4 regions of the Lichenihabitans sp. Uapishka_5 genome follow, and region 3 is predicted to be linked to each of the others. Evidence: predicted binding sites of a transcription regulator. Region 3 holds the regulator's gene; each other region holds the start of a gene.
What was found. The regulator LexA, encoded in region 3, represses DNA repair genes until DNA is damaged. The targets are predictions, from matches to a motif close to TGTTCNNNNTGTGTTCNG.
Positions count from the first base shown of each region.

Region 1: a site for LexA is predicted at 3,275-3,292, ahead of rhuM (RhuM family protein). Genes of this name have one in related genera too.
Region 2: a site for LexA is predicted at 4,151-4,168, ahead of P7D22_RS07695 (PA0069 family radical SAM protein). Genes of this name have one in related genera too.
Region 4: a site for LexA is predicted at 2,981-2,998, ahead of uvrA (excinuclease ABC subunit UvrA). Genes of this name have one in related genera too.

Region 1 is NZ_JARPVX010000058.1:8,267-13,958, forward strand. It holds gene P7D22_RS16690 (endonuclease/exonuclease/phosphatase family protein) at 1-670, shown strand, start outside; gene P7D22_RS16695 (phospholipase D-like domain-containing protein) at 561-2,000, opposite strand; gene rhuM (RhuM family protein) at 2,086-3,213, opposite strand; gene P7D22_RS16705 (replicative DNA helicase) at 3,414-4,904, shown strand; gene P7D22_RS16710 (helix-turn-helix transcriptional regulator) at 5,114-5,692, shown strand, end outside.
Region 2 is NZ_JARPVX010000013.1:4,376-10,067, reverse strand. It holds gene mutY (A/G-specific adenine glycosylase) at 1-501, shown strand, start outside; gene P7D22_RS07705 (site-specific DNA-methyltransferase) at 837-2,036, opposite strand; gene P7D22_RS07700 (ribonuclease HII) at 2,186-2,893, opposite strand; gene P7D22_RS07695 (PA0069 family radical SAM protein) at 2,893-4,077, opposite strand; gene P7D22_RS07690 (hypothetical protein) at 4,292-4,828, shown strand; gene moaB (molybdenum cofactor biosynthesis protein B) at 4,940-5,485, opposite strand; gene ypfJ (KPN_02809 family neutral zinc metallopeptidase) at 5,508-5,692, opposite strand, start outside.
Region 3 is NZ_JARPVX010000053.1:22,049-27,740, forward strand. It holds gene P7D22_RS16080 (DUF2849 domain-containing protein) at 1-83, shown strand, start outside; gene P7D22_RS16085 (nitrite/sulfite reductase) at 100-1,770, shown strand; gene P7D22_RS16090 (phosphoadenylyl-sulfate reductase) at 1,776-2,510, shown strand; gene P7D22_RS16095 (DUF934 domain-containing protein) at 2,510-3,019, shown strand; gene P7D22_RS16100 (homocysteine S-methyltransferase family protein) at 3,025-3,957, shown strand; gene lexA (transcriptional repressor LexA) at 3,951-4,646, opposite strand; partial or broken gene P7D22_RS16110 (DNA mismatch repair protein MutS) at 4,808-5,692, shown strand, end outside.
Region 4 is NZ_JARPVX010000030.1:29,806-35,497, forward strand. It holds gene P7D22_RS12415 (hypothetical protein) at 83-223, opposite strand; gene P7D22_RS12420 (hypothetical protein) at 343-663, opposite strand; gene P7D22_RS12425 (hypothetical protein) at 719-1,000, opposite strand; gene P7D22_RS12430 (type 1 glutamine amidotransferase) at 1,277-2,146, shown strand; gene ssb (single-stranded DNA-binding protein) at 2,221-2,769, opposite strand; gene uvrA (excinuclease ABC subunit UvrA) at 3,102-5,692, shown strand, end outside.

The DNA.
Region 1 (5,692 bases), on a different contig from region 3:
CCTCGTGGCGGCCGAGCGGCCCGACCTGCTGCTGATGCAGGAGGTGACGGACCACTTCGAGACGCTCGGCGAGGAGCTTGGCGGCTCCTTTGCGTGGCGGCGGCAGCCCGGCCGCATCCATGGCCTTGCGATGTGGAGCGCCACGCCCTGGACCGAGGCACCGGTGTTCGGCGCCCTGCCGCGCGGCGTCGTGTTCGAGCGCCTCGGGCAGATCGTCACGGTGGGCGGCATCGGCATCGCCAACGTCCACCTGTCGCATGGGCAGCGCCTCAACCGGCGGCAGCTCCGTGCTATCGCGGCGCTGTTGCCGGATCGCGCCGCCATCCTGGGCGACTACAATCTGGTCGGGCCCGCCCTGCTGCCGGGCTTCCACGATGCCGGGCCGCGTCGGCCGACCCATCGCATGATCGACATGGTACCACTGCGCATCGACCGGTGCCTTGTGCGCGGCCTGCGCTGCGACCACACCCGGGTGCTGCCGCGCGGCGGCTCCGACCACCATCCCATCTGCGTCACCCTGGTGCTTGGCGAAGGGGACGGGAGGCCGCGACAGGCCGCCGTCAGATATAAGGAAGCAGCAGCCGCAATGCTGCATCGCGCAACCGGGCGGCGACGTTTCGCGCCGCGAGGTCCTGCGGGCGCAGCCGCGCATCCTGACAGGCCCGCATGAGGCTCTCGATCTCGTCGGCCAGCGGGCGGCCGTAAACCTCGACGTCGAGTTCGAAATTCAGCCGCAAGCTGCGCATGTCCCAGTTGGCGCTGCCGATCAGGCACCAGCGCCGGTCCACCACCATCAGCTTCGAATGGTTGAAGGGCTGGTGCCCGTACCAGAAACGCACCCCATGATCGAGCAGCGGCTGGACATGGGCCTGCATGGCAAGGTCGACGAAGCGCTTGTTGGAGCGGCGCGGCACCACGATTTCGACATCCACCCCGCGCAGCGCCGCCAGCGTCAAGGCCGTGACGAGGCCCTCGGGCGGCACGAAATAAGGCGTCATGATGCGGATCGAGTGCGTGGCGCAACTGACCGCCTGCAGCATGACGAGCTCGATCTTCTCGAGGTCGTGGTCGGGCCCCGAGGCGATGACGCGGGCGACGGCGCGCTCGGCCTCGTGCGGCAGCCCGGGCGGGAACCAGACCGGACCGTCGAGCGACTCGCGGGTGGTGAAGCTCCAGTCGCGCGCAAAGGCGTCGGCCAGTTGGGCCACGACCGGTCCTTCGAGGCGGAAATGCGTGTCGGCCACCGGGTGGCGCGGATGGCCGCCGAGCAGGCTCTCGGCCGTGACGTTCATGCCGCCCGTGAAGCCTACCGTGCCGTCGCAAACCAGCAGCTTCTTGTGGCTGCGCAGGTTGAGGAACGGCATGCGCCAGGGCAGGGCGGAGTGCATGAACAGCGCCACCGGCAGGCCGGCCTGGCGCAGCCGGCGCGCGATGCCAGGGAAATAACCGCTGCCGATGCCGTCGAGCAGCACCCGCACCGCGACCCCGCGCGCCTTGGCGTCCGCCAGGGCCGCCGCGAAGCTGTGACCGACGGCGTCGTCGCGCATGATGTAGGTCGACAGCGCCACGCTGTGCCGGGCCGCGGCGATCGCCTCCAGCATGGCCGGGAAGGCGGCATCGCCGTTGGCCAGCATCGTGACGGCATTATCGTTCTCGGCCGGCCGGTTGGTGATGCGCCGCACCGCCTGGTCGAGCGGCGCCAGATGGCCGGCGAAATCTTCCGTCGGCAGATGAGCCTGGTGGTGGCGCGGCGGCCGGGCGCCGCGCACCTGCAAGGCGCGCCGCGTCACCCGGTTGATGCCCAGCAGATAATAGAACAACGCGCCCCAGACCGGCGCCACCCAGGCGAGGCCGATCCAGCCGAGGCAGGCCGGCACGTCGCGCTTGCGCAACAGCGCATGGCCGGTGACCAGCAGCGCCAAGGTCGAGCCGAGCGGCGTCGCGACCGGCGCCCACACCCGGTCGACCCCGGCGAACAGCCATTCCCAATCGGTCAACACAACCCCAAAACCCCTCCAGCTGCGCTTCCGGTTACGCGGCTCCCCGGCAAAGGTCCAGCCGGTACGGCGGGCCGATGCGGCTCGGTCAGGAGCGGTCGGACGGGGTCTTGGTCGGCCGCCCGCGACGCGGTTTGGGCAGGTCTAGGCTGGCGACCTTCAGGGCCGACACCTCTTGTGCAGTCCGCTCCGCCCGGAGCGCCCGACGTTGGGTATCGAACCTCCTGTACTCCCTTTCGACATGCGCGTCGGCCATGGCCGTCGAAACCTGTCCACCGCCACGAAGGACAGGACGGTTGAGGTTCTTCAATTGCGTGTCCAGCAACGACCTGGCCGTCACCATGCTGGTCAGCCTGCCGATGTCGAGCTGATCCTCGAAAACATCGAGCAGGATCGTGGTCAGGCGGTTGAGTTCCTTCAGCTCCGGCTCGAGCAGGAAGTTCTTGGCCGTTTTCGTGTCGACTTTCCTGACCTCCCCGCTGGACAACGATCGCAGACCCATGTCGGGGCTGTCGGCGTCGGCGCGCTCTAGCCGGATCATCGCAGGGGTCTTGCTCAGGCTCGCCCAGTAAAGCTTTGCCTGCATCTGCGTATAGAAAGTTCGCGCGGCCTCGGACGAGCCATCGTAATCCTGACACAGCGCGCAGATGCGACGCAGCTCCGCATAAACGTTCGCTTCCGCGGCCCGGATGTCGCGGATGATCTCCCGCAGCTCGGTAACGCGGTCAGACTCCGTGCCGGCCTTGAGCCGCCGGCTATCGACCACGAAGCCACGTGTCAGATACTGCACCAGCTTATCGGTCGACCAGAGCCGGAACGCGGTGCCGAGCCGGCCGCCCACCCGGTAACCGACTGAAATCAAGGCATTAAGATTGTAGAGCTTGGTGGCATAGCGCTTGCCGTCCCGGGCAGTTTGTAAGGAATCCTTACAGACTGCCGCCTCATCGAGCTCGCCTTCGCGGAAGATGTTACGGAGGTGGATAGTGATGTTCTGCGTCGTCACGCCGAAGGCTTCGGCCATCTGCCTTTGCGAAGCCCAGAAGGTTTGATCCGCGAGTTGCAGCTCGACAACAACACCACTCGCGCCCTGATAGATCAGGAAACGGTCGCCCGTATCCACATCCTCGATGAGCGACAGCGGCCCTGCGCCACCATCCTGCGAGGCGCCGACGCCATCGTTCGAGGCCGGCACGATCGGCGCGTCATCGTCGCTCATCAACCCCAAGCCCTCGCGTGGCAGTCATCGATCCTACGCGTGAACGCCGGCCTGTCGAGATCGGAACGTTTACGGAACACATTGGCCGATCCGGCACTCTGTGGGAATCGGGGACAACCCGGATGTCGGAGCCCTGCGACAGCGCCGCAACGCCGCCCACCTTGGCAATGTGGTAAACATCTCCTGCGATAGAGGCGTGCATGAGCAACATCGAAACCTTGCCGCGGCGCGTCGACACGTCCGCCGAGACGTTCCGCACCCCGCCCCACAACGTCGAGGCCGAGCAGGCGCTGCTGGGCGCGATCCTGGTCAACAACGAGGCCTTCGACCGCGTTTCGGACTTCCTGCAGCCGCCGCATTTCTCCGAAGAGATCCACCGCCGCATCTTCGAGGTGACATCGGCCCTGATCCGCGCCGGCAAGATCGCGACGCCCATCACCCTGAAGACCTTTCTGGGCGACCACGACCTCGGCGGCATGACGGTGCCGCAATATCTCGCCCGGCTCGCCGCCGAGGCCACCACGGTCATCAACGCCGGCGATTATGGCCGCTCGATCTACGACCTGGCGATCCGGCGCGCCTTGATCTCGGTCGGCGAGGAGGTGGTGAACGTCGCCTTCGACGCCCCCGTCGACCATTCGCCCCGCGCCCAGATCGAGGAAGCCGAGCGGCAGCTCTACGCGCTGGCCGAATCCGGCCGGGCCGAGGGCGGCTTCCAGCGCTTTTCCGACGCCCTGACGACCGCCATCGACATGGCGGCCAAGGCTTATGAGCGCGATGGCAAGCTCAGCGGCATCTCGACGGGCCTCAGCGACCTCGACCGGACGCTTGGTGGCCTGCAGGCTTCGGATCTCGTGATCCTGGCCGGCCGGCCCGCCATGGGCAAGACTTCGCTCGTCACCAACATCGCCTTCAATGTGGCCAAGGCCTACCAGTTCCAGGTGAAGCCCGACGGCACCCACGAAACCACCAATGGCGGCATCGTGGGGTTCTTCTCGCTCGAAATGTCGTCCGAACAGCTCGCCACCCGCATCATCGCCGAGCAATCGGGCGTTGCCTCCTACAAGATCCGCCGTGGCGACATCACCGACGACGACTTCCACCTAATCACCGACGCGGCCCGGCAGATGCAGACGGTGCCGTTCTACATCGACCCGACCGGCGGCATCTCGATCGCGCAGCTGACCGCGCGGGCCCGCCGCCTGAAGCGCCAGCGCGGCCTCGACCTGCTGGTGGTGGATTACCTGCAACTGTTGTCGGGCTCGAAATCCGCCGGCTCGAACCGGGTCCAGGAATTGACCGAGATCACCACCGGGCTGAAGGCGCTGGCCAAGGAACTGGCCGTGCCGGTGATCGCCCTGTCGCAGCTGTCGCGCCAGGTGGAATCGCGCGACGACAAGCGGCCCCAACTGTCCGATCTGCGTGAATCGGGCTCGATCGAGCAGGACGCCGACGTGGTGATGTTCGTCTACCGCGAAGAATATTACCTGAAGAACAAGCAGCCGCGCGAAGGCACGGAAGAGTTCATCACCTGGCAGACCGACATGGAGCGGGCCCACGGCAAAGCCGAGATCATCATCGGCAAACAGCGCCACGGCCCGACCGGCACCGTCGAAGTGCAGTTCGACGCCGAGGTGACGCGCTTCTCGACCCTGGTGTCGAACGACTATCTGCCGGAGCAGATGGGGTAAGGGGTTCACGATGCGGCAGTGCCTCGCCTGCCCGCAGGCTGGCTGAAACCACACCTGTTTCACCCGTAGTCCGCATGGTCCTTGCCGCGGGGACGCGACCATTATGGGCGCTGCCGGCGTATGCCGCATGAGCGGCTTGCCATGGGCGTCGATCCAGAGATTGATGCGGGTCGACCCTCCAGATCGGGAGGGGAGACACGAGGTCTCGGATGACCGACGATGCCTTGGACAAGGTGATCCACGGGATCTACGAGGCGGCACTGATGCCATCTCTGTGGACGTCCGTTCTGATCGAGGCCAGGAGGCTGTTCTCGGCTCAGCTGGTTACGATCGTTCCGACTACGCGTCCTGCAGAGCTGATGGCGACCCCCGGCTTCGAGGAGGTGCAGCGCAGCTACGGAGACTATTGGTGGCAGCATGACCGCCTGACGCTGTCGGCATCCCGCGGCGAAACTACGGGGAAGATCATCCGCGACTGGGAGGTGCTGTCCGCCGACGCGCTCCGACGCGATCCCTATTACCAGGACTTCCGGCGACCGCACGGTCTCGGTCATCTCTTCGGCTATGTGTTCGAACCCTCTATCGGCGAGCTGTTCGGATTGGGCGTGCAGCTGCCTGTCGACGACGCGCGGGTACCGGGAGAAACCGCCGATCGGCGGCTGACGACGATAGCCCGACACATCGAACGCGTCACCGCGATGTCGGTCCGGCTTTCTCTCGATTGCGCCGTGAATGATCTGGGGACCGCCCTGTCGGCGCTCCCGAACAGCGTCGCCCTGCTGGACCGC
Region 2 (5,692 bases), on a different contig from region 3:
GCCACGATCTGCACGCCGCGAAAGCCCGCCTGCGTGATCTGTCCGCTGGCGACGCCCTGTCGGGCCAGGGCCGAGGGCTTGCAGGCCGACCTGCCCCGCAAAACCAAGAAGGCCGCCGTGCCGGAACGCGGTGGAGCGGTGTTCGTCATCGAGCGTTCCGACGGCGCCGTGCTGGTCCGCCACAGGCCGCCCTCGGGTCTGTTCGGCGGCTTGCCGGAATTCCCATCGACGCCGTGGGTGGAAGGTTTCGCGGCAGGCCAATCAGCCACTCTGCCGGACGATCTCACGACCCTCGCCGGGCCGACCCGCCATCTCGGCCAGATCGAACATGGGCTGACGCATTTCAAGCTGACGCTCGACGTCCACCATGTGTCGACGCCCGACAGCGACGCAGATGGGAAATGGGTGGCGCCAAGCCAGCTCGACGGCATCGGCTTTCCCACCCTGATGCGGAAGGTCCTGAAGCTATACCAGGACATGGCACTGGCCGGTCGACGATAAATCTCGACGCGCGTCGAGGGTTTGGGAGGCTGGTTCAGCCCTTGCGCTTCACCCGAACCGGGACCGGCCGCTCCTGGCGATCGTCACGCACCGCCATCAGAGCTGCTGCCGCAGCGGCTGCCAGTGCCAGAACCAAGCTTACCATGAGACCAGCCGTCGGACCGAGTGCGCCGGCCCGAATGAACTTCACCAAGACAGAACCCTGGGCGAAGAACGATCGCACGCGACATCAAAGCATGCCCTATGACAGGCGCCTGATTGTCAATCGAATGCGGAAGACGCCACCCCGGTTCCACGATCGTGGTTAAGCGAACCTTAACGTTTCGCCGCAGGCCTCAGGCCGCCTGCGCGGCCTGCATGTCACGGGTTCCGGCACGGAAGTCGCTGCGCAGCACGTCGATCGGCTGCCGCTGACCATCCTGCTCGATGTGCCAGAAGGTCCAGCCGTTGCAGGCCGGCAGACCCTGGGCAAGGGCGCCGATCTTGTGGATCGAGCCGATGATGGCGCCGAGCGCCACCGCGCCGTCGGGCCGCACCACCACGGGGCGGCGCCCGGCCGCATCCGTGAGGGTCGCCCCAGCCGAGATCATGCCCGCCTCGATCAGCAACGCGAAGGGGATGCGCGGCTCGCTGCGCTTGGCCGGCGTGGGCGAGATCGCTTCGGCCGGCAGCGGCTCGACGGCGTCGATGCGGGCCTGGGCCGCGGCCGCGTAACCGGGGTCGCGCTCCAGCCCGACAAAGTCGCGGCCGAGGCGCTTGGCCACCGCGCCCGTGGTGCCGGTGCCGAAGAAGGGGTCGAGCACCACATCGCCCGGGTGGGTGGCCGACAGGATGACGCGGGCCAGCAGGGCCTCGGGCTTCTGGGTCGGGTGAACCTTGCGGCCGTCCTCGTTCTTCAGCCGCTCGCGGCCGGTGCACAAGGGGAACAACCAGTCGGAGCGCATCTGGCTATCTTCGTTGCCGGCCTTCAGGGCCTCGTAGTTGAACGTATAGCGCTTGGCCTCGGGACTCTTCGAAGCCCAGATCAGAGTTTCATGGGCGTTGGTGAAGCGGCGGCCGCGAAAGTTCGGCATCGGGTTGGCCTTCAGCCACACGATGTCGTTGAGGATCCAGAAGCCCAGGTCCTGCAGGGTCGCGCCGACCCGGAAGATGTTGTGATAGGACCCGATGACGAACAACGTCGCGTCGGGCTTCATCACGCGACGAGCCGCTGCGAGCCAGTCGCGCGTGAAGCGGTCGTAATCGGCGAAGCTTGCGAACTTATCCCAGTCGTCATCGACGGCATCGACGACACTCTGGTCGGGCCGCGACAACTGACCTTCGAGCTGAAGGTTGTAGGGTGGATCTGCAAAGACGAGATCAACGCTCTCGGGCGGCATGGCGCGAAGAGACTCGATGCAATCGCCGAGCATGATCGTATTGCGTCGAAGGACTTCCTTCGGTTTAACGATTGCGGCCGAAGCCCCAGGACGCGAGACCTTTGACTGGGGCTTCGGGCCGGCCAAGCCGGTGTGTGCTATTCTTAGATTACGCATGACCCACACACCGAATACGCTACTGACAAGCGCGACATTACGGGCGTTAGGCTTAAGCGCGGGTTTCCGGATCAGGAAAGATGTTGTGTCGTTCGGAGACGTTTGCGTTACCGAACCATGAAAACTCGGGCGCGGCCGGGGTCAGGCCTTCACGCCTCGGGCAGCGTCTCATCGGCGACAACGAGGTCGAACAACACCCCCTGCCCCGGCCCGCAAGGCGCGAAGCTTCGGCGGTGGAAGGGGGATGGCCCATGCCGCTTCAACGCATCGCGGTGTTCGGCCGTGGCATAGCCCTTGTGGTTGTGGAAGCCGTAGCGCGGATCGTGGCCATGATGGCGCACCATCAGCCGGTCACGCGCCACCTTGGCCACGATGGAGGCGGCCGCGATGGAGGCGCAGGTGGCATCGCCCTTGATGATGGCCTCGCCGGGCAGGCCGGGGGCGGCGCCACCCTGCGGCAGGTCACGCCCGTCGACCAGCAGGTAGTCGGGCGCGACCGGAAGGGCCGCGAGGGCACGCCGCATCGCCAGAAAGGTCGCCTGCCGGATGTTGATGGCGTCGATCTCGGCCGGCGTCGCGAAACCGATCCCGACCGCGCGGGCCCGCATCGAGACGGCGCGATAGGCTTCGTGCCGCGCTTCGGCCGGCAACACCTTGGAATCGGCCAAGCCGTCGGGCAGGTCGTCGGCGTCGAGGATCACGGCCGCGGCCGTGACGGGGCCGGCCAGCGGGCCACGGCCCACCTCGTCGATGCCGACGATAGCGCGGAATCCGAGACCGGACAGGACGAGTTCGCGTCCGAGCCTCAGCCCTGCTTGGACGACAGGGGGCCGACCCGCCCTGGGAGAACGCCCCATCAGAACAGGCTCAACTGGCCGCCCTTCGGCACTGGCGGCACGAACAGGTCGGTGCGCAACCGCATGCGGGTCTTCGGGAAGCCGAGGCGCGCCGCCGCGATCTCGAAGCGCCGGCCGATCATGGTGGCGTAGGGTCCCGTGCCGGTCATGCGCTTCCCCCAGGTCGAATCGTTGTCCTTGCCGTCGCGGAACGATTGCACGAGGCTCATCACGTGGCGCAAGCGGTCGGGAAAATGGGTCAGCAGCCATTCCCGGAACAGGTCGCGCACCTCGAGCGGCAGCCGCAACATCACATAGCCGGCCTCGCGCGCGCCGCGCGCCTGCGCGGCCTCGAGGATCGCCTCGATCTCGTGATCGTTGACGGCGGGGATCAGCGGCGCCGTCATCACCACGACCGGAATGCCGGCCTCGCTCAACTGGCGGATCGCCTCGAGGCGGCGGCCGGGCGCCGCCGCACGCGGCTCCATGGTGCGGGCGAGCTTACCGTCGAGCGTCGTCACCGACAGCGCCACCTTGACGAGGCCGCGGGCCGCCATCGGGGCCAGCAGATCGATGTCGCGGGTGACGAGCGCCGATTTGGTGACGATGCCGACCGGGTGGCCGGTGCGGGCCAGCACTTCCAGCACGCTGCGCATCACCCGGTGCTCGCGCTCGATTGGCTGGTAGGGGTCGGTGTTGGTGCCGATGGCGATCGTGCGGACCTTGTAGCCGGGCGCCGCGAGTTCCGCCTCGAGCCGCTCGGCCGCGCCGAGCTTCACCACCAGCCGCGACTCGAAGTCGAGCCCGGACGACAGGCCCAGATAGGCATGGGTCGGCCGGGCGAAGCAGTAGACGCAGCCGTGTTCGCAGCCCCGGTAAGGATTGATCGAGCGGTCGAATGACAGGTCGGGCGACTCGTTGCGGGTGATGATGGTCTTGGGCCGCTCGACCGTCACGGTGGTCTTGAAGGGCGCCAATGTTTCAAGCGCCCCCCAGCCGTCGTCCTCGGTGACGCGCTGCAGCGGCTCGAAGCGGGCCGAACGGTTCGACACCGTGCCGCGCCCGCGACGGCGGTCCTCGTCGACCGGATCGTCGGCGACCGCGACGGGCGGCGGAACGATGCGGGGGGTGCGTCGCCGTTTCGGAGCCGGCGCAGGCTCGGACACGTCGGCCTCAAAGCCCGCGGTGGTGTTCGGCGAGGACATCACGTGCGGCGGCTCCGTTCCGGCAAACGCGATGCCGAGACCTCGTCATCCGAACGAGCGTCGCCGTTCAGGCCAGAACAAATACGGAACGGCAAGGACGGCGTCAATCACGCGCGGTGACCTGTCATGGGTCGCTGCACGCCACCGGGCGGTTCCGCAGGGCCGCCGCATGGGTTACACCCGGTCCACCCAGCGCGGCTGGCCGGATGCATGCATGGTCTCGGTTCTTGTTCTCGGCTCGCACACGGCGACGGGCCGCCCTTCGACGACCGCCGACGCGGTCCGCACCCTTGCGGCGCTGGTTCCGGCCGCGGTGGACGGCGTGGTGCGCGACGTGCAGCTGTTGGCGGCACCAGGCGACGACGCGCTCGACCGTATCGCCGACCATGCGGGATGCGGCTTCATTCAAGAGGCCGATCTCGCCACGGCGCTGCAGACGGCGGTTGCCCGGGCGCGCGGTGCCCATCACCTCGTGCTGCTGGCCGGCGTCAGCTTCGACCGTGCCTTCGTGGATGAAATGGCGGGCATCGGCACGCGGCACGCCGCATGGGTGCCGCAGGGCATCGCCCTCAAGGCGGTCGAGAGCGGCGTTTTCGGTCGCGTGCTGCCGCGGTTCGCCCCGACGGTCGGCGTGTTGACCGAGCGTCAGCAGATGGCAGCCGTGCGGGCCAACAGCGTTGCGGCGCTTTGGCGAAGCCTGCGGCCGCATCGCGTGTTCAGGACGCGCGCCTGGAGCGGCGGCGACGGCTGAGCCGCCTAAGCTAGAGTTTGTCTGGTTCTTGCTGAACCAGACAAACTCTAGCATCCCTTCGGTCGGCTGCCCGATCAGGCCAAATGGTTTCCCATTTGGCCCTGACAGCCTCTAGACGCCGCGGCGCAGGTGCTCGTCGAGACGCGGCATGATCTCGACGAAATTGCACGGGCGGTAACGGTAGTCGAGCTGGTAGGCCAGGATGCCGTCCCAGGCGTCCGTGCAGGCGCCGGGCGAGCCCGGCAGCACAAACACGAAGGTGGTGCCGGCAAGCCCCGCCGTGACGCGCGACTGCACCGTCGACGTGCCGATCTTGGCGAAGGACAGCGCGTGGAACACGGCCGAGAACCCGTCCATCCGCTTGGTGAACAGCGGTTCCAGCGCCTCCGGGGTCACGTCGCGGCCGGTGAAACCGGTCCCGCCGGTGGTGATCACAACGTCGACGGCCGGATCGTCGATCCAAGCCTGCACGGCAGCCCGGATGGCCGTCACCTCATCGCGCACCACAGCCCGCCCGGCGAGCCGGTGCCCGGCTGCCGCGAGGCGACCGGTCAGCACGTCGCCGGACCGGTCTTCCGCGAGCGCCCGCGTGTCCGACATGGTCAGGACCGCGAGGCCGAGCGGCACGAAGGGCCGGGTGTCGTCGATGCGTGGCATGGTCCCTGGCCCGGAAGGCTTGTTACTGGGCGAAGGTGTTGCAGGCGTCGACCTTGCCGGTCTTCAGCCCGGTCTCCAGCCATTGCTTGCGCTGGGCCGAGGAACCATGGGTGAAGCTGTCGGGCGTCGCATAACCGCGCGACGACTTCTGCAATCGATCGTCGCCGATGGCTTCCGCGGTATTGAGCGCCTTGTCGACGTCGCCAT
Region 3 (5,692 bases):
GCGTGGTGGCGCCGATAAAGCTCCGGGAAGCCATCCGGGCCCAGGGCCCGACCGTGAAGCCCGAGCACGGCAAGCCGCGCTGAACGAACGGACGAACCCATGTACCGTTACGATGAATTCGATGCCCAGTTCGTGGCCGAGCGCGTGGCGCAGTTCCGCGACCAGACGGCACGCCGCCTATCGGGCGAACTGACGGAAGAACAGTTCAAGCTGCATCGCCTGATGAACGGCGTCTACCTGCAGCTGCACGCCTATATGCTGCGGGTGGCCATCCCCTATGGGGTGCTGTCGTCCACCCAGCTGCGCAAGCTTGCCCATATCGCCCGGCGCTACGACAAGGGCTTCGGGCATTTCACCACCCGACAGAACATCCAATACAATTGGCCGGCCCTGAAGGATTGCCCGGACATCCTCGACGAGCTTGCGTCGGTCGAGATGCACGCCATCCAGACATCGGGCAATTGCATCCGCAACGTCACGGCCGACCAGTTCGCTGGCGCCGCCGCCGACGAGGTTGCGGACCCGCGGCCTTATGCCGAGATCCTGCGCCAATGGTCGTCGCTGCACCCCGAATATTCGTTCCTGCCGCGCAAGTTCAAGATCGCCGTGACGGGCGCCCCGCGCGACCGTGCCGCCATCCAGGTGCATGACATCGGCTACCAGGTGGTGAGGAACGGCAAGGGCGAGACGGGCTTTGCGGTCTACGTCGGCGGTGGCCAGGGCCGCACCCCCATGGTGGCGCTGAAGATCCGCGACTTCCTGCCCGAGGCCGAGTTGCTCGCCTATACGGACGCCATCGTGCGGGTCTACAACCTCGAAGGTCGGCGCGACAATAAATACAAGGCCCGCATCAAGATCCTGGTGCATGAGAAGGGCGCCGCCGCCATCACGGCCGCCGTCGAGGCCGAATTCGCCAAGGTGCTGGAGCGCAACCTGACGCTGCCGGAAGGCGACATTCTGGCGATCCAGAGTTACTTCGCCCTGCCGGATCTGGCCGCGAAGCCGCCACGCTCGGAAACCGTCGAGGCGCGCCGGGCGCGCGACGCCGCCTTCGACCGCTTCGTCGCCGTCAACGTGACGCCCCACAAGGTGGCAGGCCATGGCGTGGTGACGATCTCGCTGAAGCCCATCGGCGGCATCCCGGGCGACGCTACGGCGGAGCAGATGGATCTGGTGGCCGACCTCGCCGAGCGCTTTTCCGCCGACGAGATCCGTGTGTCGCACGAGCAGAACCTCGTTTTGCCCCATGTGGCGCTCGACGACCTTCCGACCGTCTACGACGCCTTGCAAGCGGCCGCGCTCGCCACCGCCAATGCGGGTCTCGTCACCGACATCATCGCCTGCCCGGGCCTCGATTATTGCGCGCTCGCCACCGCGCGCTCGATCCCGGTGGCACAGCGCATCTCGGAGCGCTTCGGCGATGGCGCCCGGGCCCAGGAGATCGGCGAGCTGAAGATCAAGATCTCGGGCTGCATCAACGCCTGCGGCCACCATCACGTCGGCCACATCGGCATCCTCGGCCTCGAGCGCAAGGGCGTCGAAACCTACCAGATCACGCTTGGCGGCACCGCCGACGAAACCTGCTCGCTCGGAACCCTGACGGGCCCCGGATTTTCATCCGAAGACGTCGTGGATGCTGTGGAAACCGTGGTGAATACCTACATCAGCGTCAGGCGCGACACGTCGGAGGATTTCCTTTCGACCTATCGCCGCGTCGGCATGGCGCCGTTCAAGCAGGCCCTCTACGACGCCGGGGGCGCGGGGATCTGACCATCATGGGTGCGTTGGACGTCAATCTGTTCGGCGATCTCGGCGCCGCGGCGCGGTTCGAGGAGAAGTTCGTGGCGCTCGACGCCGCGGCCGTGCTGCGTCTCGCCATCAAGGACCTGTTCCCCGGGCGCGTCGCGCTGGTGTCGAGCTTCGGCGCCGATTCGGCCGTGCTGCTCCACATGGTGGCCGGCATCGACCGCGCCACGCCGGTGATCTTCGTCGATTCCGGTTACCTGTTTCCCGAAACCCTGGCCTACCGGGACGAACTCGTGGCGCTGCTCGGCCTGACGGACGTGCGGTCCGTGATGGCGACGCCCGAGGAGCTTGCGGCGCTTGATCCGGAAGGTTTCCTGTGGTCGTCGGACCCCGACCGCTGCTGCGCCCTCCGCAAGGTGGCGCCGCTCGGCCGCGCCGTCGAGGGTTTCGATGCCTGGATCACCGGCCGCAAGCGGTTTCAGGCCGACACGCGCGCCAGCCTGCCGTTGTTCGAAACTGAAGGCGACCGGGTGAAGATCAATCCCCTCGCCGGCTGGGACGCGACGAAACTGCTGCACTACCTCGACGAGCATGGGCTGCCGCGTCACCGCATGGTGGCCAAGGGCTATCCGTCGATCGGCTGCATCCCCTGCACCTCGGCCGTGCGGCCGGGGGAAGACGCGCGGGCGGGCCGCTGGCGAGGCAAGGCGAAGACCGAATGCGGCATCCACCTGGGCGTGGTGAACGGGGGCGGAGGCATCTGATGGCATACTTCAAGAACGGCGCGCCGGTCGACGATCCCTGGCAGCCGCTGCCGGAGGGCGGCACCCCGGTGTCCGGGGTGCCCACCATCCTGCCCTTGAAGGCCTGGCTCGAGCAGCGCGACGCGCTCGCGGCCTTCGACGGGCGCCTCGGCGTGCGGATCGAACCCGGCGAAGCGCTCGATCCGGTGGTGCCGGATCTCGACCGTCTCAGCCTCGTGGCCTTGTCGTTCCCGAAATTCGCCGATGGCCGCTCGTTCTCGAAGGCCACGATGCTGCGCGAGGAACATGGCTTTGCGGGCGAGGTGCGGGCGGTCGGCGATGTTTTGTGGGACCAATTGCAACTGATGCGCCGCTGCGGCTTCGACAGCTTCGAGATCACCAACGAGCCGACCCTCCGGGCGCTCGAGGCCGGCAAGAAGCCCTTCATGTCGGACTTCTATCAGCCCGGCTACGGCCCCGAGGTGCGGGTCAACACGCCGCGGACCTGGGCCCGCCGCGCGGTCGGCTGATCCGCATGTCCGAGACTGCCACGCCGCCCCTGTTGATCCTCGACGGCGGCATGAGCCGCGAGCTTGTAGCCTTCGGAGCCGAACTCCGCCAGCCGGAATGGTCGGCTCTCGCCTTGATGGAGTCCCCCGACATCGTCGAGCGCGTCCACCGCGCCTTTATCGCGGCCGGGGCCGACATCGTCACCACCAACAGCTACGCCCTGGTGCCGTTCCACATCGGCGACGACCGCTTCCGGACGGACGCCGCCATCCTGGCCGACCGGGCTGGCCGCCTCGCCCGCCAGGCCGCCGATGTCGCCGGGAGGCCGGTTCTGGTGGCGGGCTCCTTGCCGCCGTTGTTCGGCTCCTACGAGCCGCAGAAGTTCGAGGCCGCGGAGGCCCCGAAACGCCTCGCCGTGCTGGTGCCGGCCTTGGCCCCGCATGTCGATCTGTGGCTCGGCGAAACCCTCAGCCTGATCGCCGAGGCCGAAGCGGTCTGCGCCGCCGTGGCGGCCACCGCGAAGCCCGTGTGGATTTCCTTTACGCTCGATGACGCGACGAACGACGGCCCTCCCCGCCTCCGCTCGGGCGAAGATGTCGCCGCAGCGGCGGAATGGCTCGCCGGTCGCTCGACGGCTGCGGCGCTGTTGTTCAATTGCAGCCATCCCGAAGTCATGGCCGCCGCCGTCGAGACGGCGCGGCCGATCCTCGATCGCATCCGGCCCGGCATCCGGCTCGGCGTTTACGCCAACGCCTTTGCGGCGAACGACGACGATGGGGCCGCCAACGAAACCCTGAGCGCGGTGCGGCAGGACCTCGGCCCCGAGCGCTACGTCGCGGTCGCGGCCGACTGGGTGGCGGCGGGCGCCAGCGTGGTGGGCGGTTGCTGCGGCATCGGCTGCGGCCACATCGAGGCGCTCAGCCGCAGATTCGCATTGCGCGGTCGCGGCGCTCAGTAACGCCGCATCAGGCTAACCAGCCGACCCTGGATGCGCACCCGGCCGGGCTCGTAGACCTGGGTCTTGAAGGCGGGGTTTGCGGCCTCGAGCTCGATCATGCCCTTGCGGCGCTGCAGGCGCTTCAGCGTCGCCTCCTGGTCGTCGATCAGCGCCACAACGATGTCGCCCGCGCTTGCCGTATCCTGGCGGCGGATGATCACCGTGTCGCTGTCGAGGATGCCCTCGCCGATCATCGACTCGCCCTGCACGTCGAGGGCGAAATGGTCGCCCGGCGGCAGGAAGTCCATCGGCAGGCTGAGGGTGCGGACCGGCGACTGGATGGCCGAAATGGGCGAGCCCGCCGCGATGCGGCCCACCACCGGAATCTCGAGGGTGGCCGGCGCCGCGACGGGCGGCGGGGCCTGGTCGTCGCCGCGGCCGCCCTTGACGAGCCGCGGCCGGAACGGCTCTCGGCGGGGCGCCGTGCCGCCGATCGTGTCCGGCAGGCGGATCACCTCGAGGGCCCGGGCCCGATTGGCGAGCCGGCGGATGAAGCCGCGCTCTTCGAGCGCCATGATGAGCCGGTGGATGCCGGATTTCGACTTCAGCTCCAGCGCGTCCTTCATCTCGTCGAAGGACGGCGGCACGCCGGCGTCGCGCAGGCGCGCATCGATGAAGAGCAAGAGCTCGTGCTGCTTCTTGGTCAACATCCACGCCTCCCCGCCATCCTCAGGCGGATGGCACCAAACAAATCGTGAACACTCTGTAGCTGTTCCCCGAACGTTCCGCAATGGCACCGACACAACCAGCACGGTGGACAGCGACGCCTTCACGCCTGCGGGCCGGCGCGCGATCTGCTAGACTGCGCCTCATGGCTCCTCCTTCGCCCCGCGCCCTCCCGCCGCCCGAGGCTGCGCCGCCGGCTCCCGTGGCCGAGGCGCGGGTGACGCCCATGATGGCGCAATACCTTGTCATCAAGGCGCAGCATCCCAATTGCCTGTTGTTCTACCGGATGGGCGACTTCTACGAGCTGTTCCTCGCGGATGCCGAGATCGCCGCCAAGGCGCTGAACATCGTGCTGACCCGGCGCGGCAAGCACCAGGGCGAAGACATCGCCATGTGCGGCGTGCCGGTGGAGCGCTCGGACGACTACCTGCACCGGCTGATCGCGCTCGGCCACCGGGTCGCGGTGTGCGAGCAGGTCGAGGACCCGGTGGAAGCCCGCAAGCGCGGCGGCAAGTCGGTGGTGGCGCGCGCCGTGGTGCGGCTCGTCACCCCCGGCACCCTGACCGAAGAGCGGCTGCTCGATCCGGCCCGCGCCAACCACCTCGTCGCCTTGTCGCGCCATGCCGGACCCGAGGGGGTCAGCTTCGGGGTGGCGGCCGTCGACATCTCGACCGGCAGCTTCACGGTCGCCGAGGCCCCGGCCGCTGGCCTGCCGGCGCTGCTGGCCCGGCTCGAGCCGCGCGAGATCGTGCTGGCCGACGCGCTTTATGCCGATGACGCGATCGCGACGCTGATCGCCGACACCGGCGCCGCTGTGACGCCCGTGGCGCGCGAGTTCGCGGACGCGGGCCTCGCCGAGCGCCGCCTGCGCGAATGGTATGGCGTCGACACGCTCGACGGCTTCGGCCGCTTTTCGCGCGCCGAGGTGGCGGCGGCCGCAACCGCGGTCAGCTATGTGACCCGCACCCAGGTGGGCGCCCGGCCGCAGTTGCAGGCCCCAGGCCGCATCGAGGCCGGCGGCACGATGGAG
Region 4 (5,692 bases), on a different contig from region 3:
TCGAATTCCAAGGACGAGCTTTATCGCCTTTTCGCCAGCCGGCCTAGGGGCATGGGCGCGGCGACCAGGGCTGGAGATCGCTTCATTGGGACGGCGGCGTCGGTTTCGCCTCATCGACGGCGGACGAGACTTGGCGGTCGCTCGGATCCGAACCGGATTCGGCCGTCACAGGCGGACCAATCGCCATGTCGAAGCAACTGAGCCGCTCCACCGGATCGCTCATCGACCAGCAGCCGTATGGAGTCCCGTGGCTCTGCGGCAGAGACTGCGCAAGGACGGCATGCGCGAGGAAGACGCTCGAACCGGCGAGCGCAACGCGCCAGAAGGCGCGCCATCCACGCCTCACCGGAAGAACACGGCCGCCGCCACCACAATGGCGATCACCACGATGACGCCGACCATCAGACCAATGGAGACGCCTTTCGGGCTGGTGGTGTCGCGCACCGCCGGGCCTGCCGCGGCGCCGATCCGGGTCTCGATACGACGCGCCATGTCGATCCGATCGGGCGACACCGGATTGCCGGCCGCCTCGTCGTCGGTGCCGAGCGGCGATAGCCCTGGATCCGCATTGGCGACCTTGTCGCCCGTGCGGCCGGCATCGATGTCAGCCTTGAGCTGGGCGACGGTCGAATGATCGTTCTGGGCTTGGCGCTGCTGTGTCATGCGGCGTCAACGCGCCGGCCCGGCTGGCGCGCCTGTCGCAAAAGGTCGCGTCGGGTCAATGCTGATCGCCATGGCCGCTCCTATGCTGCGCCACCGCACAATCGGCCATGCTGGCATCACTCCAGGCGAGGCAGGCCACAGGACGTCGAAGGGCTGGGTTTTGCTTGCGCGGATCGTTCTTCGCCAGGAGCGGCAGCATGCCGGTCATCACGAACAGGATGTTCAACACCACGAAGATCAGGATCACGGCCTGGGCGGCCCGCGCGGCCTGGGGCGTTTCGCGCTCAGGACGGGGCTCCGGCCGCATCGGCGGGACGGGAGGAAGGAAGCACAGCATGGATGTCGCTTCGACGGGCCGCGAAACCGGAGTGTACGAAGCCTGAGAGCGGAATGTCACGCGAGATGGCGTCGCGGCGAACGCTCATACTTGCGACCGAATGGCACCACGGGCCTATGGTCCCGCACCATGGCGGCCGTCCCGGAGGGAACGAGCGAAGCCGCATGTGTTGCGGTCCTCGGCGTCATTCCGATGCCCCCTTTGCAGCGGCAACTCGGCGCAGTTGATGGCCGGGGCGGGATCGAGGCCCATGTTGCTGGCTATGGAACAAACATCGTGAGCCGTCCGCCCGCATTTCTGGTGTCTGAAAGCGAGACCGCCGAGGCGCGACAAGAACGGCGCCAGGTCACCGGCCGCAGCAGCGGTGAATCCTTTGCCGACCTGTTGCGCGCCATGGTGCCGGGCGCCGCGTGCGAACTGGTGCAGACGGTCGAAGCCGGTCCCGCCGGTGAGCCTTCGCGGGATCTCGCGGGCTATGATGCGGTGTTCCTGGCCGGCTCTCCGCTGCATGTTTATGAGGAAAGCCCGGCGGTGCGGCGCCAGCTCAGCTTCATGCAGGCCGTCTTCGCTTCCGCGACGCCGTGCTTCGGCTCCTGCGCCGGCTTGCAGATCGCAGTGGCAGCCGCAGGGGGACGGGTCCGGCAGAACAAGCGGGGCCACGAGGTCGGGATCGGCCGCCGCATCCTGCGCACCGCGGCCGGACAGGATCATCCCCTGTTGTCAGAGCGGCCCGACGTATTCGACGCCTTGTCGCTCCACTCGGACGAGGTCGAGGCCTTGCCGCCCGGAAGCACGCTGCTGGCCACGAACCGGGTCACCACCGTGCAGGCCGCCGAAATCCGCCATGACGGTGGCGTGTTCTGGGGCGTGCAGTACCATCCCGAGCTGCCGCTCGAGGAGATCGCCGATGCGCTTCGGCGTCAGGGCGAGGAGATCGTCGATCAGAAGCTGGCGCGATCGGAGGCTGACGTGGAGGGCTACGCGGCGGCCATCGAGGACCTCGGCCGCGACCCCGGCCGGCACGACTTGGCGTGGCGGCTCGGCCTCGACGAGCAGGTGACCGACGCGCGGTCTCGCCGGTCGGAAATCTCCATGTTCGTCCGCCATCTCGTCGAGCCGACCCGAAGCCAGCGCGGCCGCGCCTGACGAAACCATCGTCTGAGACTCGGCGGTGAGTTACCGATCCAGGCGAGGTGAAGGCCACCCCGCCTGAACGGCTTTCAGAACGGGATGTCGTCGTCGAGCGTTTCCGACAGATTGCTGCGCCCGCCGCCGCCGCTTCCGCGGCTCTCGCCACCCCGGCTTTCGCCGCCGCCGGACGGTCGGCCGAAGCTGCGGCCACCGCCACCGCCGCCCGATCCACCCTCGTAGCCGGCATCGTCGCCGTAGTCGCCACCGCCGCCGCCGCCGCCAGCACCGCGGCTATCCATCAGCGTGAGCTCACCGCGATAGCGTTGCAGGACAATCTCGGTGTTGTACTTCTCAGCGCCGTCCTTGTCGGTGTATTTGCGCGTCTGCAGCTGCCCCTCGACATAAACCTTGGAGCCCTTCTTCAGGTACTGCTCCGCGATCTTGGCGAGGTTCTCGTTGAAGATCACCACGCGGTGCCATTCGGTCTTGTCCTTGCGCTCGCCCGACTGCTTGTCGCGCCAGCTTTCGGTGGTGGCGAGGCGGAGGTTCACCACCGCATCGCCCGACGTCATGCGACGCACTTCCGGATCGGCGCCGAGATTGCCGATCAGGATTACCTTGTTGACGCTTCCCGCCATGGCTCAGGTCCTCTCAATTACCGGTATCCTAGCTTAATCCGATCCGGGCCGCTGCAACTCTTCCCGGCTTGTCCCCAACCACAGGATGGCGGGCCTGGACCGACGCGTCATCGCGAGGCGTCGCCGTCGTTGCGGCACAGCCCGCGGCGCCGCGGTTCTGGTATGCTTCGCTTCGCTCGCAAGGACGTGCGGGATATCCCGGCATTGCTTGCGTTCCTGCTTCGTTCTAGCCTGGCGCACAATCATCGCAGGCCTGAGTCGCGCCTGCCTGCTGACGCGCGGCTTCCTGCGACTTACATGGGGGTCACGCCCCTCGTTCCGGTCCCTTGCCGATGCCGCCTCGCCAGAAGATTGCCGCCCCGAAGCCGCCCGCGTCGAAAGCCGTCGCGGCCGTGACGGCTGGACAGGTGGAGCAATTGTTCGAGGGCCGTGCCATCACCATCCGTGGGGCACGCGAGCACAATCTGAAGAACGTCGACCTGACGATCCCGCGCGACAAGCTGGTGGTGTTCACCGGGCTGTCGGGTTCGGGCAAGTCGTCGCTCGCTTTCGACACCATCTATGCCGAAGGGCAGCGGCGCTATGTCGAGTCGCTGTCGGCCTATGCCCGGCAATTCCTCGAGATGATGGGCAAGCCCGATGTCGACCAGATCGACGGCCTGTCGCCCGCCATCTCGATCGAGCAGAAGACCACCTCCAAGAACCCGCGCTCGACCGTTGGCACCGTGACGGAGATCCACGACTACATGCGCCTCCTGTGGGCGCGCGTCGGCATTCCCTATTCGCCCGCGACCGGCCTGCCGATCGAAAGCCAGACCGTGAGCCAGATGGTGGACCGGGTTCTGGCCCTGCCCGACCGCACGCGCCTCTACCTGCTGGCGCCCGTGGTGCGGGGCCGCAAGGGCGAATACCGCAAGGAGATCGCCGAGTTTCAGAAGAAAGGCTTCCAACGCCTAAAGATCGATGGCGAATTTCACGACATCGACGACGTTCCGGCGCTCGACAAGAAGCTGAAGCACGACATTGCCGTGGTGGTGGACCGCCTCGTGGTGCGGCCCGACATCGCCACCCGCCTGGCGGAGAGTTTCGAAACGGCACTCGACCTGGCGGATGGCATCGCCGAGGTGGAATTTGCCGAGGCGATCGAGGGTTACGGCCCTGTTCTCACGTTCTCGTCGAAATTCGCTTGTCCGGTTTCCGGCTTCACGATCCCCGAGATCGAGCCGCGGCTGTTCTCCTTCAACAACCCGTTCGGGGCCTGCCCAACCTGCGCCGGCCTTGGGTCGCAGATGACGGTCGACCCGGAACGGGTGATCCCCGATCCGAAGCTCACGCTGAAGCGCGGCGTCGTGGCGCCCTGGGCCAAGTCGACATCGCCCTATTACGGCCAGACCCTCGAAGCCTTGGCCAAGCACTTCAAGTGCAAGATGGACACCAAGTGGGACGCGCTGCCCGAGGAGATGCGGCAGGCGGTGCTGTTCGGCACCGGCAAGACCGAGGTGACCTTCACCTATAATGATGGGGCGCGTGCCTATGGGGTGACGAAACCCTTCGAGGGCGTGGTGCGCAACCTCGAACGCCGCTTCAAGGAAACCGAAAGCGAGTTCGCCCGCGAGGAGATCTCGCGCTTCATGGGCGCCACGCCCTGCGTCGCCTGCGGCGGCGCCCGGCTGAAGCCCGAGGCTCTCGCCGTGAAGATCGACCGGGAAACCATCGCGGCGGTGTCGGACCTGTCGATCCGCAAGGCCAAGGTCTGGTTCGAGGGGCTGCCGGAGCGGCTCGACGCCAAGCGCAACGAAATCGCGGCCCGCATCCTGAAGGAAATCCGCGACCGCCTGTCGTTCCTGCTCGACGTGGGGCTCGACTACCTCACCCTGTCGCGCGCCGCCGGCACGCTGTCGGGCGGCGAAAGCCAGCGCATCCGGCTGGCATCACAAATCGGCTCGGGGCTGACGGGCGTGCTCTACGTGCTGGACGAGCCCTCCATCGGCCTGCACCAGCGCGACAACGAGCGCCTGCTCGACACCCTGCGGCGGCTGCGGGGCCTCGGCAACAGCGTCATTGTGGTGGAACACGACGAGGATGCCATCCGGGCCGCCGACTATGTGGTGGATGTCGGGCCGGGGGCCGGCATCCATGGCGGCGAGATCGTTTCGGTCGGCACGCCGGCCGAGATCATGGCCGACCCCAATTCGATGACCGGACAATACCTCACGGGTGTCCGCATGGTCGGGGTGCCGCGCCATCGCCGCTCGCCCAAGGGGGGTGAACACCTGCAGATCGTCGGCGCTCGCGGCAACAACCTGAAGGATGTGTCGGTCGACATCCCGCTCGGCACCTTCACCTGCGTCACCGGCGTGTCGGGCGGCGGCAAGTCGACCCTTGTGGTCGACACCCTCTACAAGGCCGTGGCCCGCAGGCTCAACGGCGCCATCGAGCATCCGGCGGCTTTCACCGACCTGATCGGTCTCGAACACCTCGACAAGGTGATCGACATCGACCAGTCGCCGATCGGCCGGACGCCGCGCTCGAACCCCGCCACCTATACGGGCGCCTTCACGCCCATCCGCGACTGGTTCGCGGGCCTGCCCGAGTCGAAGGCCCGCGGCTACCAGCCCGGACGCTTCTCGTTCAACGTCAAGGGCGGCCGCTGCGAAGCGTGCCAGGGGGACGGCGTCATCAAGATCGAGATGCACTTCTTGCCCGACATCTACGTCACCTGCGACGTCTGCAAGGGCAAGCGCTACGGGCGCGAAACGCTCGAAGTGAAATATCGCGACCGCTCGATCGCCGACGTGCTCGACATGTCGGTCGAGGAAGCCGCGACCTTGTTCCGCCCGGTGCCCTCCATCCGAGACAAGATGGACACGCTGGCGCGGGTGGGGCTCGGTTACATCCGGGTCGGCCAGCAGGCCAACACGCT